Regions from separate parts of the Devosia chinhatensis genome, predicted to be linked through region 4. Evidence: predicted binding sites of a transcription regulator. Region 4 holds the regulator's gene; each other region holds the start of a gene.
What was found. The regulator LexA, encoded in region 4, represses DNA repair genes until DNA is damaged. The targets are predictions, from matches to a motif close to TGTTCNNNNTGTGTTCNG.
Positions count from the first base shown of each region.

Region 1 (4,887 bases), on a different contig from region 4:
CCCGTTCTCGACGGAAAAGGCTCCCGTCTGGACCGCATCGAGAGGCTCGAGACTGGACGCGGCCAGCCGCACCATGTCGATCCCGAAGCCGGCGTCGTATTCCCCCGCCAGCCGCTGGGCGCGATGCCGGAAGAGATCGGTGACGTGCCCGGGATCACGGGTTAGCCGCGCCGCGTTGAGCGATAGCGTCATCACCTTGTGATCGACGCGATAGAGAAAAAGATGGAATGTCTGCGCCCCCAGCCCTGCGGCTTCGAGCTTGAAACCCAGCGTGACAGCCAGGTCATGGGTGATCAGCAGCACATCGTCCATCAGGCTGATCGGCTCGGCCAGACGCCTTTCTGCATGATGCTCGATCGGCGGCAGGCGGGGCGCCATCCGCTCTTGGATCTGCCCATAGGCCTGATCGATCCGCAGGAGCAGCTGCGCGCCGAAGCGGGCCTGCAGCGGCTTGCGGGGCCGCTGCCGAACCTGGCCGATCGTGACCAGTCCCATCTGAAGAAACGTGGCATTCTGGCTTTCCGACAGGCGCAGGCCGGCCACCGGCAGATCATCCAGAACCGTTTCAAGACTATCCGCACTTACCACCTGGCTGCGAGCGAAATGGCTGACAGCCCAAGCGGCACCAATCGTGGGCGCAATGGCGCCCGAAACCGTATAGCCCAGCACCCTGAGCCGGGTGAGCACATGGCGCAACATGGCTGCCTCCCCGCCGAAAAGATGGCTGACCCCGGTAATGTCGAGTACGAGATCGCCATAGGCAGCCATGTCGGTCATGACCGATACCAGCGGGCTGGCATTGGAGTGCCAGTCGGCAAAGGTCCCGAAGGCGCTTTCGAGCAGCGCGCGGTCGATTTCCTGAACCACCATGTCGGGTCGGATGGCTCGGGCATCGGCCAGGTTCTGTCCGATCCGCAAACCGTCCTGCCTTAAATGCGGATCGAGCGCCACAAGACGCAACCCGCCCTTGATGCGTTCGTAGAGCGCCAGCGGCACATCCTGCAATCGGGCATCAGCCCGCTTGAGATAATCCGTGGCCCAGTACGGCAGATAGAGAACCAGGAACCGGCGATGCGGGACGCCGTTCCGATGCGGGCTGAGAGAGAGTTGCAAAGCCATTCTTGGTCCACTCCAGCACCCATTGCGTTCGATTGCCGGCAATACGGCCCTTTTCGAGCTGCACATGCCAGCGTGAGGCGCCTGGTGCCCTGTCGTCGTGAGCCAGCCGTCCGCTGCGTTGCGGCTGGACATGCCAGCGCAGATGGCCGGCACTGCTGGCGCGGCCATGGCCATAGCGCAGCAGGAACAGCGAGACGTGGCTGCTGGCGCTGCGCAGGCTGAGGCGGCGGCTGGCGGTAAAATTGAGAAGCTTGGGCTCGCCGCGGATTTCGGCCACCAGCGCCGCCACGGCGCGGCAGGCCATCACCTCCTCGGCCGCCCAGAGCAGTTCGGTCATGTCGCCAGCCTGGATGATGACCAGACGGGCCGGATCGAGCCCGAACCAGGACAGACCCGGCCCATAGGGCATGCCTTGCCTTTGCCCGTCCTCGGCCAGGCAGAGATAAAAGACGACCGGGCGTTTAGGGGTCAGCAATCCCTTGGCCTGGGTCAGGGCAAAACCCAGGCTGGCGCCCCCCATGCGCAGATCATCGGCAAAGATCTCCTGCACCAGGCCTCCGGGCAGAACAGGAAAATCGCCCTTATCATTGAGGTCGGAGCGACGCGCCGCCTCCAGCAAGGCTGGTTTGCGCTCGATATCGGCAATGACGTCCCGTAGCGCGGTAAGGCGCTCTTGATGATTGGGGGCCTGCATCTGGCAACCGCTGCATGAACAAAACAGGAACATCTAGACTCCGAATCTGCCAGGAGTCGAGTCCCTTTTCATCGATCTTGGTGTGGCCGGTGTGCATCAGCTCTGCTCAAGAGCGCGTGATGGGAACCCTAATGCGTTGAGCCCTTGGCACGAATGCCCGAGACTTCGCGTTACTGGCCTCTGCGGGAATGAGCCCGATGCCGTGATGGAGACCGCCCTGTTCGACGCCCTGACCCGCTTGTTTGCCAAGCCCGAAGCCAAAGCCGATCTCTCCGACCCCAAGCTGGCCGTCGCCGCGCTGCTTGTGCATCTGGCTGCCGTTGATGGCGTGATGCAGGAAACCGAGCGGCAGGCCATTCGCGGCGCGCTGATGGATCACTATGACCTGACGTCGACCAGCGTCGACAAGCTGATCCAGGATGCGGCGCGGCACGATGCCGAAGCGGTGGATTTCTATAAATTCACCAGCGGCCTGATCCAGCTCGAGATGAGCGACCGCATTGAGATCATTCGCATGATGTGGACCGTGGTCTTTGCCGACCGCACCAATCATGAGCTGGAGGACAACATGGTCTGGCGCATCGCCGAACTGATCGGCGTCTCGAGCCGAGACCGGACGATCCTACGAAACCAGATCCGGGGTCGCGTCGCCGAGGACGAACCCGGTCAATAGGCCTCGAAGGCACCGATCACCTCGACCTCGTCGGTCATGCAGCTGAAATCCCCCGCCTTGTCTGCCGCTTGCCGGGCCAGTTCATTGGCATCTTCGTTGGCCAGTGCGTCCACATAGGCAATGTGACAAGTATCGCCTTCCTTGATCTGGGTTACGACCAGAACCTGACCCTTGTTGACCCCGGTCTCTGGGTCGGCGGTGTGGTAGCGTACGATGGTGGCAATGGGCATCCACCGTCCCGAGGCATTGGACAGGCGCCATTCCAGCGTCGACCCCAGTTCGTTGAAGGGTGGCAGAGTCTGGAAGCCAGCATCATTCTTGTCGACATTGAAACCATAGCGCAGTGAGAATCGCAGGTCGCCTTCCTGCACCATGACCGGGTATCCCTTGTAGCCCGGGCAGGCCCAGCTGGCACCGAAATCATCGGCATCCAGCACGAGGCACTGATCGAGATCAAGATCGGTATAGGCGCTCACTGCCCCGGATAGGGCCAGAATCGGCACCGCGCTTGCTCCGAGCGTGAGCAACGATCCGGCCAGGACTGCCTTGATCCTTGGTGGTTTCATAACGGCTCCTCCTCGTCGCGCATATGATCGAGATCAATGTGCTCCCATCATGGCCATGGGAAGATGGGTGGAACAAGGAGGATCGTCATGTTCACGTCGCTTCTGGTTGCCATCGATGGATCGGACCTCGCTGAAAAGGCTCTTGATGCCGCAATCGGTCTGGCCAAGGCCCAAAAATCCCCCCTTCTCATTGTGACCGCGACCGACCCTGTGGGCAGCGGATATGGATCGGGTGGGTTCGGCACTATCGATGCAGGACCAATTCTGGCCAAGCTGGACGAGAGCTATGCCCAGGCGGCCCAGACCCTGCTGGCCAGCGCACACATTCGGGCGGAAACCGCGGGAATTGCGACGCAGACTTTGCACGTTCCACACCAGAGACCGGCCGAAGCCATCCTGTCCACCGCTGTCGATCGCGGCATAGACACCATCGTCATGGGGTCGCATGGACGGCGCGGCCTGGCACGCTTGCTGCTGGGTAGCCAGGCCGCGGAAGTGTTGGCCCGTTCGCCCATTCCAGTCCTGATCGTCAAGTAAGAGGCTGGGCAGTTAATCCGGGAGATTGGGCCGTGCCAGCGGGCGGTCGCTCTTGATTTGTGGCTTGCCTTTGCAGACCATTGTGGGCAGAACCACCCCCATTCCGTCCCTCCCCACGGCGAGACAAGGCAAGACATGAATATCGACGCCATCCCCACCGGCAAGAACCCCCCCGACGATCTCAACGTCATCATCGAAGTTCCCCTTGGCGGCGAACCGATCAAGTACGAAATCGACAAGGATTCGGGCGCGTTGTTCGTCGACCGTTTTCTCTATACGCCGATGCGTTATCCGGGCAATTACGGCTTCGTTCCGCATACCCTGTGCGGCGATGGCGACCCGCTTGACGTCATCGTGATGAACTCGCGCCCCCTGGTGCCCGGTGCCGTCGTGCGCTCGCGGCCGGTCGGCGTGCTGTTCATGGAAGACGATGGCGGCCAGGACGAAAAGATCATCGCCGTGCCCGTTTCAAAGCTGACGCGCATGTATGACAATATCCAGGATATCGGCGACATGCCGGAAATCCAGCTGGAGCGGGTCAAGCACTTCTTCACCCATTACAAGGATCTCGAACCAGGCAAATGGGCCCGGATCGACCGGATTGGCGGCATCGACGAGGCCCGCGATGTGATCCGCAAGTCGATGGAAATGGCCTCAAAGGCCTGATCTTTCGATCCAATCGCGGCCTTCGGCGTTGTACGGTCAACAGATCGTCTGCCGGAGGCCATTTTCATGAAGCATTTCGTTGCCCTCGTTGCTGCAAGCCTGATGGTGCTCCCTGCCACCGCTCAGGAGGCTGCCATGCCATCCGATGCCGATATCGCCAAGATCCTGGGGGACCGCATCGGCCGCGACCAGGCCAATGTCGGGATTGCCGTCGCGATCATCGAAAACGGCGAGACCCGCTTCATTTCCCACGGAACGCTTGAAGTCGACGGCACCGACCCAGTGACCGAAGAGACGCTGTTCGAAGCTGGTTCGATCACCAAGGTCTTCACCAATCTCCTGCTGGCTCAAGCCGTAAACGACGGCAAGATTGACCTCGACGCGCCCATTACCGATTATCTGCCGGACGGTTTCGCCGTGCCGGAGACCGGAAATCGTGCCATCACCGCCTTCGATCTGGCCACTCATCATGCCGGCCTGACCGGCCTGCCTGAGGAAATCCTTTCCCGTGGCATCGACAACCCTTATTCGGGCTTTGGCGCCGACGCGCTTGCGGTCTGGTTTGCCGACGCTGAACTCGCCAGGCCGGTTGGCGAGCAATTCGAATATTCCAATCTGGGCACGGCCCTGCT
Region 1 is NZ_JZEY01000061.1:743,248-748,134, forward strand. It holds gene VE26_RS13940 (Y-family DNA polymerase) at 1-1,119, opposite strand, end outside; gene VE26_RS18120 (ImuA family protein) at 1,013-1,813, opposite strand; gene VE26_RS13950 (tellurite resistance TerB family protein) at 2,019-2,486, shown strand; gene VE26_RS13955 (hypothetical protein) at 2,480-3,052, opposite strand; gene VE26_RS13960 (universal stress protein) at 3,140-3,589, shown strand; gene ppa (inorganic diphosphatase) at 3,725-4,255, shown strand; gene VE26_RS13970 (serine hydrolase) at 4,322-4,887, shown strand, end outside.
Region 1: VE26_RS18120 (ImuA family protein) is a predicted target of LexA. The motif match lies at 1,828-1,845, and genes of this name have one in related genera.

Region 2 (4,887 bases), on a different contig from region 4:
CAGTTCGCAGCGACGTGCCATTTTCGATATCCTGTTTGTGTAAAGGTCCTGCGTGGCGGAGACGTCCGCTACGGGCCTCGATTGTGGTGAAATCTCGCGGCTCTTTAGAGAAAAGGGGCGGCCTCGTCAAGCTAAAGGCCGGCTCACGGGGCTGAGAGCGGCTTGCGCGTCGCTCGAGGGATCGGCACGGTTGTCGCTTGATGTGATTCGTTCCTGCCCGGCCAGCGTCTCCGGCAGGCGCAAGCTGCCGAGAACCCTGCCGTGATCCGTTCTGCCTTCACCTGCCTTGCTTTGGCCATGCCACTGGTCGCCCAGCCCGCCCTGTCTGCGCCCGTGGATGCGCGGGTCAGCTATGTGGTGACCGTTGGCGGTATCAATATTGCCCTGATCGACATCGACTTCGAAGATGACGGCGCCCGTTACGGTTTCGATGTTTCTGCGCGGGTCACCGGCTTGGGCAACGTGGTGGCAAGCGGCACGGCAAAAGCCAGCGTCAGTGGGTCGTCGAGCGGTGCCGCGCTGCAATCGGAACGCTTCCAGCTCGAAACACGCGCCAATGGCGAGACCTTCAACGTAGAGGTCGGCTTTGCGGGGCGCGACGTCTCCTCCTTCCAGGTGACGCCGCCGGTTCTGGATTCCTATGACCGGATACCGCTGGAGCGGACCCATCTGACCGGGGTGGCCGATTTCCTTTCGTCCTTTGTCCTCAAGGGCCAGGGATTGGACCGCAATCTTTGCGATCGCGACTTCCGCATTTTCACAGGTGTCGAGCGGTTCAATATCGACATGGGTTTCCTGTCACAGGACGAAGCCACGTCTCCGCGCACGGGCTACCAGGGGCCTCTCGTAGCCTGTTCCGTAAAATACCGTCCGGTGTCCGGTCACTTCGAGACGTCGGAGATGACGCAATACCTGGCGGACACAAGCCGTATCATCGTCTGGTACGCGCCGCTGGGCGCTTCTGGATATTTCGTGCCTTATCGGGTCAATATCGGCACCAGCATGGGCGATATGTCCATGGTGCTAACGACGGCCCGCGCCGAGTAGACCTGTCCCACTTTCGGACGGTCAAAGCCTTTTTTGACAATTTTACGTCTTTGGACTGGGGATAATGCGCCACTTGCCGGTTAACGGCTGTGGCGCATTTGTGTTTCTGTTTGACAATGGATTGGCAGGAAACCGGTTGTGCGAGCAAATTTAACCGAAAATTCATAGATATAAATGGTTTGAAGCAGCGCAGGTGCTCCGCCGAGGAAAGCTGGTGGTATCACTCAGGGACCGCCACCAGATATGGTGGTGAACAAAACCGGATTGCTCCCGAGGTAATGATTCAGACCGTGTTCGTTCCTGCTTTGTGCCGGAAATTACTCCGATGGACACGATGGCTCATCATTTGTCCCGGCATGATACATTTCAAAGCGTGCGCAAAAGCCGGATCTTGCCGTCCATATTGAGCTCGAAGTGCTGCCGAAGAATGGCGGGGCTGCCGGGAAATGTGCCTGACACCTCAAAGGTGACAGTATGTCCGGTTCCGCTACGGCTTGCATCCTGAAGAACGTAGCGAGGTCTGTAGCGACGCTCGACGCTGTCGAGCCACGAGGTGATCGCCTCAAGACCGGTATGTGTCTCGCCCTCGTCAACAACGGCTGCTTCGCGCGCAAACAGGTCTATCGCAGCACGATTGCCTGAGGTGGCGAAATAAGCTGCGATCGTTGCGGGGAGGGCAGTAGGGTTAAAAACTGACATTTGCGGCTCCTTTTTCGCTTTATCGCGTGTGGAGCTGACGGACTGTGTCAGGAGGAATTTGTCCCGGTCTGGCACGTCAATACGGTATTTCGTCAAGCCCCGGTGAAAAACGCGCCACAAATCCGCGAACTCGATGTGAAGGCCAACAAAATTCGATACCCCAGTCTATTTACCGCGCGTTCACATTTCACCGCAAATGACAAAAATTAAGGGTTTAGCAAGGCCTGTGAAGGCGTTTCTACCCATTTAAGCCAGGCGTTCCTCCCGCTTGTGGGTCGACATCGTCATAGCGCACCATATCTCGTAGAGAACGAAAGCGGATTTGCTTGGTCGCGCCGATTCGATGCTGTTTCGTTCAATTTTTGTTCCCGACGTTAACACGGGTGGCAGAAAAGTGGCATTTGGTGTCTTTTGTCGGGACGCCTGCTGTGGGCCTCGCAAGCGAGCGCGGGAACGACTACATAGGGGGCGATGACTTTCGCACCCTCCCATTTGGTCAAGGCCATTCTTGGGCCGACCAATACCGGCAAGACCTATTTCGCCATCGAGCGCATGCTGGCTCATCCGACGGGGATGATCGGTCTGCCGCTGCGCCTGCTTGCGCGCGAAGTCTACCAACGCGTGGTGGAGCGGGTGGGAGAGCAGGCGGTCGCTCTTGTTACCGGGGAAGAGCGTATCGTGCCTGCAAAGCCGCGCTATTGGGTTGCGACGGTCGAAGCCATGCCGATGGACATTCATGTCGATTGCGTGGCCGTGGACGAGATTCAGACCGCCATCGATTTCGATCGCGGCCATGTGTTCACCGACCGTATCCTCAAGGCCCGCGGGTTTCACGAAACGCTCTTGCTGGGTTCCGCCACAATGGCGGGGGTCGTCAAAAAGCTTATCCCACACGCTGAGATCATCGATCGGCCGCGCTTTTCCCAGCTGACCTATTCGGGCTCGAAGAAGCTCTCCCGCCAGCCGGCCCGCTCCGCGATCGTCGCCTTTTCGGCGCGCCAGGTTTACGCCATTGCCGAACTGATCCGACGCGAACGCGGTGGTGCGGCGGTGGTGATGGGAGCGCTTTCGCCACGCACCCGCAATGCCCAGGTTGACCTCTATCAGAATGGCGATGTGGACTTCCTCGTTGCTACCGATGCCATCGGTATGGGTCTCAACCTCGATATCCACCACGTCGCCTTTGCCGACGATACCAAGTTCGATGGCCATCAGAGCCGCCCGCTGACACCGTCCGAGCTCGGCCAGATTGCCGGTCGAGCCGGGCGGCATCGCCATAACGGGACATTTGGGGTGACCGGGGGCACAGAGAATTTTGACGAAGAACTCGTCGTGCAGCTCGAGACCCACGATTTCGAGCCTGTGCGGCAGGTGCAATGGCGCAATTCGGTGCTCGATTTTTCTTCCATCGAGCGGCTACGCGGGTCACTCGAAGTTTCCCCGCAGGACAGAACGCTGACCCGCGTGCCAATCGCCACCGACCAAATGGCCCTGGAGTTTCTGGCGCGCAACGAGGCCGGAGCCTTGGCGCGCGGCCATGAAGCGGTCAAACTGCTCTGGGAATGTTGCCAGATTCCTGACTATCAGGGCATCTCACCGGCAGCGCACGGGGAGATTGTGACCCGAATCTTCTCGGATTTGAGACGAATTACACGGGTCGACGAGGATTGGATTGCCGAGCAGGTCCGGTTTTGCGACAATGCGGAGGGCGACATTGACACACTCAGCAATCGGATCAAGCAGATCCGGACCTGGACCTTTGTCGCGAACCGCAAAAACTGGCTTGAAGACCCTACTTATTGGCGCGAAAAGACACGGGACATTGAAGACCGCCTGAGTGACGCTCTGCACGAGCGTCTTACCCAGCGCTTCGTCGACCGGCGCACAAGCGTGCTGCTCCGCCATCTGAAAGACAAACGTATGGTATCTCCCGAAATCAATAGCCAAGGCGAAGTGCGGCTGGAAGGCCACCTCATCGGCACGCTTGAAGGCTTCCGCTTCTCCCTGGCTCGCAACGATGGCGAGCTCGATGCCAAGGGTCTGCGGGGCGCCGCCGATTCCGTGGTCGCGCCAGAGATACACAATCGTGCCGGAAGACTGGCCGGTTCGCCAAATGAAGAATTCGTGTTGGCGACAGATGGTCGGTTGCGCTGGCGCGGCGAAATCGTCGCGGAACTGGCCGAAGGCGATAGCCTCTATCGCCCCCGCATCATTATTCTGGCCGACGAAACGCTGACTGGCCCGGACCTGGAGAAGGTTCAGGATCGGTTGATGCTCTGGCTTCGGCACCACATCAATACCGTCCTCGAGCCAATCATGGCCCTCGAGGCTCCTGTAGACCTGGAAGGCACGGCCCGCGGTCTGGCCTACCGCCTGTTCGAGCATCTGGGGCTGCTGCCGCGCCACGACGTCGCTGACGATGTCAAAGGTCTCGATCAGGACGTGCGCGGCAAGCTGCGCAAACTGGGTATCAAGTTCGGCGCTTACCACATCTATCTGCCGCTTTCGCTCAAGCCCGCACCGCGTGAGCTTGCGCTGGTGCTGTTCGCGCTCAAGCATGGTGGCATCCGCCAGGCAGGCGTGACCGATATTCCCCACATCGTTCTATCCGGTCGCACCTCGTTCCTGGTTGATCCGGAAGTCGATACCCGCCTTTATGAAATTGCCGGCTTCAAGGTCGCGGGCAAACGCGCCGTGCGCATCGACATCCTGGAACGGCTGGCCGACATCATCCGCCCCCTCATCGCCCTCGATGCGGCCCGTCCCTATGCCGGGGACCTGCCGGCCGGCGCCGCCGATGGCAATGGGTTCCGCGTGACCGTGGAGATGACCAGTCTGTTGGGCTGCTCGGGCGATGATTTTTCCTCGATACTGACGTCCCTGGGATATCGCGTCCGTCGGACACCCAAACCGGCGGCTCCCATTGCGCCTGCCGATGCGTCCGCCGAAGCCGCGGCGCTGGACCAGGTGCTGGAAGACAGTCCAGCGAGCGTCGAGCCTGCCGTCGAAGCTGACGAGACAGTTGTTGCGCTCCCCATCATCGAAGGAGCCGTGCCTGATGCGGCGCCCGCAGATGCTGCTGCAACCCAGCCCGTGTCGTCCGAGCCGGAGATGGACGAGGTCTGGTTTCCGGGACGCCGC
Region 2 is NZ_JZEY01000061.1:508,513-513,399, reverse strand. It holds gene rpmB (50S ribosomal protein L28) at 1-21, opposite strand, end outside; gene VE26_RS12800 (DUF3108 domain-containing protein) at 262-1,047, shown strand; gene VE26_RS12795 (nuclear transport factor 2 family protein) at 1,414-1,746, opposite strand; gene VE26_RS12790 (helicase-related protein) at 2,218-4,887, shown strand, end outside.
Region 2: VE26_RS12790 (helicase-related protein) is a predicted target of LexA. The motif match lies at 2,099-2,116, and genes of this name have one in related genera.

Region 3 (4,887 bases), 1.0 Mb from region 4:
CACTGCCTTTCTGATGCCGGATCGGGAAAGCCTCGCGGCGTGGCTGCGCCATATCGCCAATGCCCGCATTGCGGTCGACGGCGCGTCCGACCACCTGGTCAGCGAGGCGGTTTATCTGCACGATCCGGAAGGCAATGGCATCGAGGTCTATGCCGACCGGCCCCGCGCAGTGTGGAGCGATGACAACGGTCGTATCGCCATGGCCACCGAAAAGCTCGATATTCCCACGCTTCTCGCCCTTGCGCCCGAACGGGAATGGCAAGGGGCGCCCGCCGGGCTGATCGTGGGCCATATGCACCTGCAGGTCGGCGACAACGCAGTGGCCGAGCCCTTCTATTCGGGCGTCTTGGGCACAGAGATCACCGCGCATTATCCGGGCGCCAGTTTCTACGGAGCGGGCGGCTATCATCATCAATTGGCGAGCAATGTCTGGTCGAGCCGCGGTGCCGGCCCCATTGCACAAGGCCGAACCGGCCTCTCGGCGTTCGAGCTCATCCTCGACACGCCCGCCCAGCGCGACGCCATTCTCGGCCGGGCACAGGTCAAGAACACGACGATCACCGATCCCTGGGGCCTTGCTCTCTCGCTCTCCGTACGGGCCTGAGCCAGCCCGTCCCGGAATGAAAAAGGGCGCCGGTCGAACCGGCGCCCTTTGTGTCTTTGGCGGTGTGACCAGCCTTAGTGGCCGGCAGGCATCGCGCCCGGCGTCGCCATGGTGGGTCGACGCACGAAGGTTGCCGCCACCACCATCAGCACCGACACCACTGCCCCGCAGAGGAACCCGGCCCGGATACCGGCGGCGAGAGCCTCGACACCGTCAAGACCTTCGGCTGCGCTGGCCGCCGTGCGCAGGCTCATCACGGCCACGAACAGCGCGATGCCCGCGGCGCCGGCCACCTGCTGCACCGATCCGAGAATGGCGCTGGCATGGGAATAGAGCGGCATTGGCACCGAGCCCATTGACGAGGTGAAAAGCGGGGTGAAAGTCAATGCCAGCCCCAGGCTCAGGGTGACATGGCCCGCAACGACGGCCCAGACCGGCGTGTCGGTGCCCACCATGGTCAGCGCCCACATCACGGCCGAGACCAGGATCACGCCCGGAACCAGGAGCGGTCGCGGTCCGACGCGGTCGAACAGGCGCCCCACGATCGGTCCCATCAGGCCCATGAGCAGCCCGCCCGGCAACAGGATCATGCCGGTCTGCAGCGTATCGAGACCCAGCACGTTCTGCGTATAGATCGGCAGCAGGATGGAGGACCCCAGCAGCGCCACCATGGCGATGGCCATGGTCACCAGCGCAAAGGTGTAATTGCGGTGCTGCAATGTGCGCAGATCGAGCAGCGCCTTGTTTTCCGAGGCGAGACGCATCTGGCGCCAGACGAAGATCGCCATGGCCACGACACCGACCAGGATCGGCACGAAGGCCGGGATGGGTGAGGGGTGCTCGGCACCCTCGCCCAGGCTCGACAGGCCATAGACCAGGCCGCCAAAGGCCAGCGCAGACAGGATCACGGAGACGATGTCGAGCGGCGCAAAGCGGGGCGTCGAGACATTGCGAATGCGCGTTGCACCCAGGATCAGCGCGCCAATGGCGATGGGCAGGGTGAAATAGAACATGAAGCGCCAGTCGAAATGGCCCAGGATGAAGCCGCCGATCGTGGGGCCGATAGCCGGGGCAACGGCCATGACGATGGAGATATTGCCCATGGTCTTGCCGCGCCCTTCGGGCGGCACCAGCGTCATCACCGTGGTCATCAGGAGCGGCATCATGATCGCCGTGCCGATGGCCTGAACAACGCGGCCGGTCACCAGCAGCTCAAGGCCCGGCGCCAGCGCGCAAACCAGTGTCCCGACCGAAAACACCGACATGGCCAGAAGAAAGATCGGTCGCGTATTGATGCGCTGCAGGAGGAAACCGGTGATCGGAATGACCACCGCCATCGTCAGCAGGAACGCGGTGGTCAGCCATTGAGCCGCGCCGGCCGTCACGCCCAGATCAACCATCAGGTGGGGAATGGCCACGCTCATGATGGTTTCGTTGAGAAACACCACGAAGGTCGACACCAGAAGGATGGCGATGACCAGCCGGTTTCGTGCGGTGTGGTCGGGCGTTTCCGCCAAACTTTCCGGCAGCTCCTGAGCTGCTGCATCCATTGTCATCTCGTGTCCCTTTCGCGGTGGTTGCGGCCATGCGACGCTGCAGGCCGCCCAGTTTCGACATCCGTTCCGAACTTTGTGTGACAAGCCCTGTCAGCAGCGCGCCGCAGCCGTAAATCGGGCGTGGACAGCCCTTGGGATAGCGACGATGCGGAACCGGATGAAGGCCGGTTGTCTACGTCACGCGCCCTCTTGCGTCCAGTCTTGTAATGCATGGCGGCCCTGCCGATATATGCTTCAGGCGGACATCGGCCCAAATTGATGTTCTTGTTTTGTTCTCATTAACCTGCTAGCGTTCTGTCCTGTCGGACACAGCTCGATTCTGTGGCCGCAGCAGGCAGGAGACCACGACCATGGCCCTTTATCAGGCCCCTTCCTTTGAAGCTCTGGAGCGCTTGAGCCGCAGCCGCGACGCCGATCTGGCACGGCGCGAGCTGGTGCAGGCGCGGGGTCGCGGTGCGCAGTCCAACCGCTCGGGCCGTTTCGAGCCGCATCAGCGCGACAGCTTCGACGATGGCTGGGGTAGCGTCGAGCCAATGCCCCTGTTCGAAACGGTCGAACATATGGAGCGCGCCAAGTCGATCATCACCAGCAATGACAGTCCCGATATCGGCTTCGAGCGCTCGATCAATGCCTATCGCGGCTGCGAGCATGGCTGCTCTTACTGCTTCGCCCGGCCCAGCCATGCCTTTCTCGGTCATTCGGCGGGCATCGATTTCGAGCGCGACATCTACGTCAAGACCAATGCGGTCGAGGCGCTGAAATCCGAATTTGCTGCCCGGAACTATCGCCCCAAGCCCATTGCCATGGGCACCAATACCGATCCCTACCAGCCGGCCGAACGCAAGCACAAGCTGACGCGAGGCATTCTCGAAGTCATGCTGGAGACGCGCCATCCGGTGATGATCACCACGAAGTCGGCGCTGATCGCGCGCGATCTGGACATTCTGACCGAGCTGGCAGGGCTGGGCCTGGTCAAGGTCGCGATGTCGGTCACCTCGATGGACCACAAGCTCAGCCGCAAGATGGAGCCGCGCGCCTCCTCGCCCGCCCGGCGGCTTGAAGCCATTCGCCTGCTTTCCGAGGCCGGCATCCCCACCGCGATTTTCGCCTCGCCGATGATCCCGGCGATCAACGACATGGAGCTCGAGCGCATTCTCGATGCGGGCAAGGCCCAGGGCGCGATCAGTGCGCAGATGATCCTGTTGCGCCTGCCGGGCGAGGTGCGCGACGTGTTCCGCGAATGGCTCCTGCGGCACTTCCCGGACCGCGTCCGCCACGTCCTTTCGCTCGTGCGCGACACGCGCGGCGGCAAGGACTACGATTCGCGCTGGGGCACCCGCATGACCGGCGAAGGTCCCTATGCCACGCTTTTGCGCCAGCGCTTCGAAAAGGCCCGCGACCGCTATGGGCTGGAGGCCAAGCTTGCGGGCCTGCGCACCGATCTGTTCGAGGCGCCGAAGCTGGAAAGCAAGCAGATGAGCCTGTTCTAGGACGGGCCGCTGTCAGGCGAGCAACCGTGCCTTGATGAAATCGATCACGGCTTTTTCCCGATAATCGGGGACGCCCATGATGGCGCCCGCCGTCACCAGCTGTTCCGGCTTCAGTCCGGTTGCCATGCCGATGGTGGCAATACCGGCGGCAACGGCCGACGCGATCCCGGTCCGGGAATCCTCGAAGGCGACGCTGTGGGCCGCATCGGCGCCCAGCAGGCGCAGGCCCTCCAGATAGGGCAAGGGATGCGGCTTGCCATGGGCAAGGTCCTCGGCCACCACCACAGCCCGGAAGCGGTCCCGCACGGCTATGGCATCGAGCAATTGATCGGCATTGGCGCGCGGTGCATTGGTCACCGCCACCATCGGCACGCCCTCCCCGTCCGCCCAGTCGAGCAGCGCGCCCAGTCCCGGGACCGGCTCGATCCCCGCGCCGGCAAGCCGGCGGAAGGTGGCTTCCTTCTCGTTCATCACCGCAATGCGCTGCTCGGGCGTTTCCTCGGGCAGGAAGCGCGCCGCGATAGCCTCGTTGGCAAGGCCCTGCAGATGCTGGCCGAACCGTTCGCGATCGAAATGATGCCCACGCGGACCAAAGACCCGGTTGAAGGCCTCAAGATGCAGTGGATCGCTTTCCACCAGCGTGCCATCGATATCGAAAAGCAGCGCGGCGCCGGGCTTGAGAGGCATGTCGGTCCATTCCTTTGGAGTGGGGCGAACCGACACCATAGCGGCTAGGACGTCAATACTCGGCGACGCGCCGCGCATAGGTGGACATGAAGTCGAGCGAGGCCAGCACGCCGCGCAGCGACATTCGGCTTTCCACCGGCCTGTCCACACCGAGGAGCGGCACCGAGAGGGTCAGCGCATTGCGGTCACCCATCTTGTCGAGCACCTTCTGGCGGTCGTCGCCCAGAAGGAAGAACTGGTTCACGGTATTGTGCCGGGTCTCGATATCGGCGCCGAAGGAGAGGGCCAGCGGCGGCTCACCGCCGAAGCGCAAGACGATTGGTCGGCTCGTATCGTATTCGCCCTCATCGGGAGACACCGTGATCGCCAGGTCGATGTCGCCATTGAGCCGGTTATGAATCAGCGTCAGCTTGTAGGCCGGCAGGCCCGCGCCGTTCAATTCCTGGCTACCGGTGCTGGCAAAGCAGGAATAACCGTAATAATCGGTGGCATCTTCCTCGATGCTGTCGGGGCAGGCGGCCAGCCAGTCGCGGTGATATTCTCGCCATTC
Region 3 is NZ_JZEY01000054.1:350,107-354,993, reverse strand. It holds gene VE26_RS01820 (VOC family protein) at 1-604, shown strand, start outside; gene VE26_RS01815 (MDR family MFS transporter) at 679-2,154, opposite strand; gene VE26_RS01810 (PA0069 family radical SAM protein) at 2,511-3,650, shown strand; gene VE26_RS01805 (HAD family hydrolase) at 3,663-4,337, opposite strand; gene VE26_RS01800 (hypothetical protein) at 4,390-4,887, opposite strand, start outside.
Region 3: VE26_RS01810 (PA0069 family radical SAM protein) is a predicted target of LexA. The motif match lies at 2,420-2,437, and genes of this name have one in related genera.

Region 4 (4,887 bases):
AGCTTGCCCATGCCCTTATCCGATCCGGCGGAAGCGACGATGTCCCCTTCAGCGCCCAGACCCCAGGCGCGCAGATTGGACGTGCCCCAATCCACCGCCACCCATTCGATGCTTGTCGTCAAACTCGATCCTCACCCATAATTATGGTCCCGGCATGCGGCACCTTTAGCGGCGCTGCGTCCGCGTCGCCAGCCGCGAAGAATTTGCTCCCGTCCTAGCCCGGGCGGGCCGGTTCTGGCTTGCCGGCCAGTAAGATGGAGCAATCGCTGCGGCAGATGTCTAGCATTTCCATCGGCCCGAAGGAATTGTATGATTTTTTCGCCGGAGGACATTCACATGTTCGGCTGGCGTGCTAGAAGGGTTTCCAGCAAGGCCTCCAAGTCCGGATGCGGACGATTTAGGATGATGATGATGAGTGCAGACACTGGCGGCGCGGGCAGCCGCAAACTGAGATCGCGCGCCTGGTTCGACAATCCCGACAACCCGGACATGACCGCGCTTTATCTTGAGCGCTACATGAATTACGGCGTGTCGCGCGAGGAATTGCAGTCGGACAAGCCGATCATCGGCATTGCCCAGACTGGGTCGGACCTCAGCCCCTGTAATCGCCACCACATGGTTCTGGCCGAGCGCCTGCGCGAAGGCATTCGCGAAGCCGGCGGCATTGCCATCGAGTTCCCGGTGCATCCGATCCAGGAAACGGGCAAGCGCCCGACGGCAGGTCTCGACCGCAACCTGGCCTATCTCGGCCTGGTCGAAGTTCTCTATGGCTACCCGCTTGACGGCGTCGTGCTGACCATCGGCTGCGACAAGACCACCCCGGCCATGCTGATGGGCGCGGCCACGGTCAACATCCCCGCCATCGCTCTGTCCGTGGGGCCGATGCTGAACGGCTGGCACAAGGGTGAGCGGACCGGTTCGGGCACCATCGTCTGGAAGGCGCGCCAGCTCCTGGCCGCTGGCGAGATCGATTATCCCAAGTTCATCGAGCTGGTGGCCTCTTCCGCGCCGTCGACCGGCTATTGCAACACGATGGGCACGGCTTCGACGATGAATTCTCTGGCCGAGGCGCTGGGCATGCAGCTGCCCGGTTCTGCGGCTATTCCGGCGCCCTATCGCGACCGTCAGGAGATGGCGTACCGCACCGGCAAGCGGGCGGTGGAGATGGTGCACGAGGACCTCAAGCCCTCCGACATCCTCACCAAGGAGAACTTCCTCAACGCCATCGTGGTCAACTCTGCCATCGGCGGCTCGACCAATGCCCCGATCCATATCAATGCCATTGCCCGCCATATCGGCGTCGACCTCAATATAGACGAATGGCAGAGCCACGGGCTCAAGGTGCCGCTGTTGGTGAACCTGCAGCCGGCGGGCGAATATCTGGGCGAGGACTATTACCATGCCGGCGGTGTTCCGGCGGTGGTGAACGAGCTGATGGGCCAGGGCCTGATCCACGAGAATGCGCCCACGGTCAACGGCAAGACCATCGGCGAGAATTGCCGGAACACGGTGATCGAGGACGACAAGGTCATCCGGCACTTCGACAATCCGCTCAAGGCGGAGGCCGGGTTCCTGGTGCTGCGGGGCAATCTGTTCGACAACGCCATCATGAAGACCAGCGTGATCTCGCCCGAGTTCCGGGAGCGCTACCTCTCGGACCCGGTTCATCCGGGTATGTTCGAGGGCAAGGCGGTGGTGTTCGACGGTCCGGAGGACTATCACCACCGCATCGACGATCCCTCGCTCGAGATCGACGAACATACACTGCTGTTCATGCGCGGCGCGGGCCCGATCGGGTATCCGGGCGCCGCAGAAGTCGTCAACATGCGGCCGCCCGATTACCTGATCAAAAAGGGCGTGCATTCGCTGGCCTGCATCGGTGACGGTCGGCAGTCGGGCACATCGGGTTCGCCTTCCATTCTCAATGCGTCGCCGGAAGCAGCGGCGGGTGGCAACCTCGCTATCCTCAAGACCGGCGACCGGGTGCGGATCGACCTCAACAAGGGCGAAGCCGATATCCTAATCTCGGATGAGGAAATTGCATCACGCCGTGCGGCTCTCGAGGCCGATGGCGGCTACAAATTCCCCAAGCACCAGACACCCTGGCAGGAGATTCAGCGCGGGCTGGTCGACCAGCTCGGCAGCGGCGCGGTTCTACGTCCGGCGGTCAAGTATCAGCGGATCGCCCAGAATGAAGGCATTCCGCGCGACAATCACTGATTGCTTCGCGCCATCACATATGGCCGGCCCCGAGATGATTGGGGCCGGCTTTTTTTTCGAAGCGAACCCGGCGAGGCGTGGCCTCGGGTAAAAGGTGCGCAAAAGGGGTGAGACGTCCGCCTCGCCGGGTCGACAGGCCAGTGTTCCGCTTCTCTCGCCCCGTGCCGACATGCCTGCCCGCACCGGATCGACTGGACTTCATCTCCGGCGCTGTTGCCGCAAGATGTCGCCGAGATGGCAAGACAGCCACCATCCTGGCAATCCGCAGCCCGGCTTATGGGTCTGCAGGGAGAAAAACGGGCTTCGATATGGGCGACCCCACATCACCTGCCATTGCCGCCCAACCACTCGTCATGACCGCGCTTCAGGAAGCAATGGCGCAAGGATAGGCTCAGCGAATGGTGCCGGGGATAAGTGGCTTGGTGACAATCGGGCGCAAACGCAAAAAGCCCGCCATGGGCGGGCCTTTCCGACAGCGCAGACATTTGCTCAGTATTTGCGAAGCAGGCCCACGAGACGACCCTGGACCTTCACCCGATCCGGCGGGAATATGCGGGTTTCATAGGCGGGGTTGGCCGCCTCGAGGGCCACCGTGTCGCCCTTGCGGCGCAGGCGCTTGAGGGTTGCTTCCTCATCATCGACAAGCGCCACGATGATCTCGCCGGTGGATGCATGTTCCTGCTTCTTGATGAGCACGGTATCGCCATCGAAAATGCCGGCTTCAATCATCGAATCACCACGCACCTCAAGGGCATAATGCTCGCCTGCGCCGAGCATTTCGGGCGGCACAGCGATGGTGTGGGAATGGCTCTGAATGGCCTCGATGGGCGTACCAGCGGCAATGCGCCCCATGACGGGAATGGAAACCGGACGGGCATAATCATCGGACAGACCGCCCGAGCGGGCCGGCGGGGACGCCACCTTGCCCAGATTGCCCTCGATGACGGAGGGCTCGAAGCGCGCCTTGCGACCGCCCAGGGACGGGTTCATCGAATCGGGGAGCTTGACGACTTCAAGCGCGCGGGCGCGATTGGGAAGACGGCGGATGAACCCGCGCTCTTCCAGCGCAGTGATCAAACGATGGATGCCGGACTTGGACGCCAGATCAAGCGCATCCTTCATTTCATCGAAGGAGGGCGGAATGCCGCTTTCTTTCATCCTTTCGTGGATGAACATCAGCAATTCATGTTGTTTGCGCGTCAGCATCGGCCCTCGACCCCAGAATCGGAACATAGACGGAACGACTATAAGTGTTCCATTTATGTTCTGCAATAACCCGTGCGGAATTCTAGAAGGCGTCGATGGGCAGGGCTTCAACGAGCGTGCCCGCGCGCTGGCCGGGATCGTTCTCGGGTTGCACGATCAGCATGTCCGCGCCCGCCAAGGACGAGGTGTGGCCGCTGTCGGTCTGGGCAATCGGCAGGAGGTGCGGTCCTTCCGGCAAGTGGACCAGGCTTGCGCGCATGAAATGGCGACGGGCGGCATTTGGCGGCGTATCGGCCGCCAGCGGAAGACGCCAATGCTCGGGCTCATCGAGACCCAGCCAGGCGCGCAGGGTCGGCTTGATGAAGACCAACGCCGTCACCATGGCCGACACCGGATTTCCGGGCAGGCCGAAGACGAGCGTCTTGCCGCGCGTTCCGAACATCAGCGGCTTTCCGGGTCGCATGTTAATGCGCCAGAAGTCGAGGGTGACGCCCATATCTTTCAAGGCATCCTGCACCAGATCGTGTTCGCCGACCGATGCGCCCCCGGTGGTTATCAGAATGTCGGGGGCGGCGGCAAAGGCGTGCTCCAGCCTGTCGCGAAGAGCGTTAGCTTGGTCCTCGACGATGCCGTGGTCGGTCATCGCTTCGGCATAGGGGGCGAGCATGGCGCCGAGGCCGAAGCTGTTGGACGCCACGATCTGATCCTGGCCAAGGGGCGTGCCGGGCAGAACCAGTTCGTCGCCGGTGGCCAGGAGGCCGATCCGCGGGCGGCGGGAGACGGCGAGCGTCGCGGCATTTGCGGCAGCGGCCACCGCGATGCGCATGGGCGTCAGGCGCGTGCCGATGTCGATGAGGCTCTGGCCATTGGTGAAATCATTGCCGCGCGGGCGGATGCTGTGGCCAAGGCGGGCAGGGGCAGTGAACCGGACAAAATCGCCCTCGCGCACGGCCTGTTCCTGCATGATGACGGTATCGGCGCCGGCGGGCACGGGCGCGCCAGTGAAGATGCGAACCGCTTCCCCTGGAGCAATGCTTCCGGCGAACGCGGCGCCGGCCTGAGACATCCCGACGATCCTCAGGCGTGCGCCTTCCGCGACATCGGCGGCGCGCATGGCATAGCCGTCCATGGCGCTGGCATCGAAGGGCGGCTGGTCATGGCGTGCGAGGAGCGGCTGGGCCAGGACGCGACCCTCCGCGGAAGACAGAGGGACCTCTTCGGCCACGATTTCGGGCACATGGGCGAGAATGGCCCTGAGGGCGTCTTCGACGGGCAGGAGGCTCATGACGTGCGCACGAAATCGCCGGACTTGCCGCCCGACTTTTCGACCAGGCAAAGATCGGACACGACCATGGCGCGATCGATGGCCTTGGCCATGTCGTAAAGGGTGAGCGCGGCGGTGGACGCGGCCAGCAAGGCTTCCATTTCCACACCTGTTTGGCCGGTGGTTTCGGCGCTGGC
Region 4 is NZ_JZEY01000054.1:1,376,458-1,381,344, reverse strand. It holds gene VE26_RS06635 (2-dehydro-3-deoxygalactonokinase) at 1-122, opposite strand, end outside; gene VE26_RS06630 (IlvD/Edd family dehydratase) at 412-2,220, shown strand; gene lexA (transcriptional repressor LexA) at 2,710-3,426, opposite strand; gene VE26_RS06620 (molybdopterin molybdotransferase MoeA) at 3,509-4,711, opposite strand; gene moaC (cyclic pyranopterin monophosphate synthase MoaC) at 4,708-4,887, opposite strand, start outside.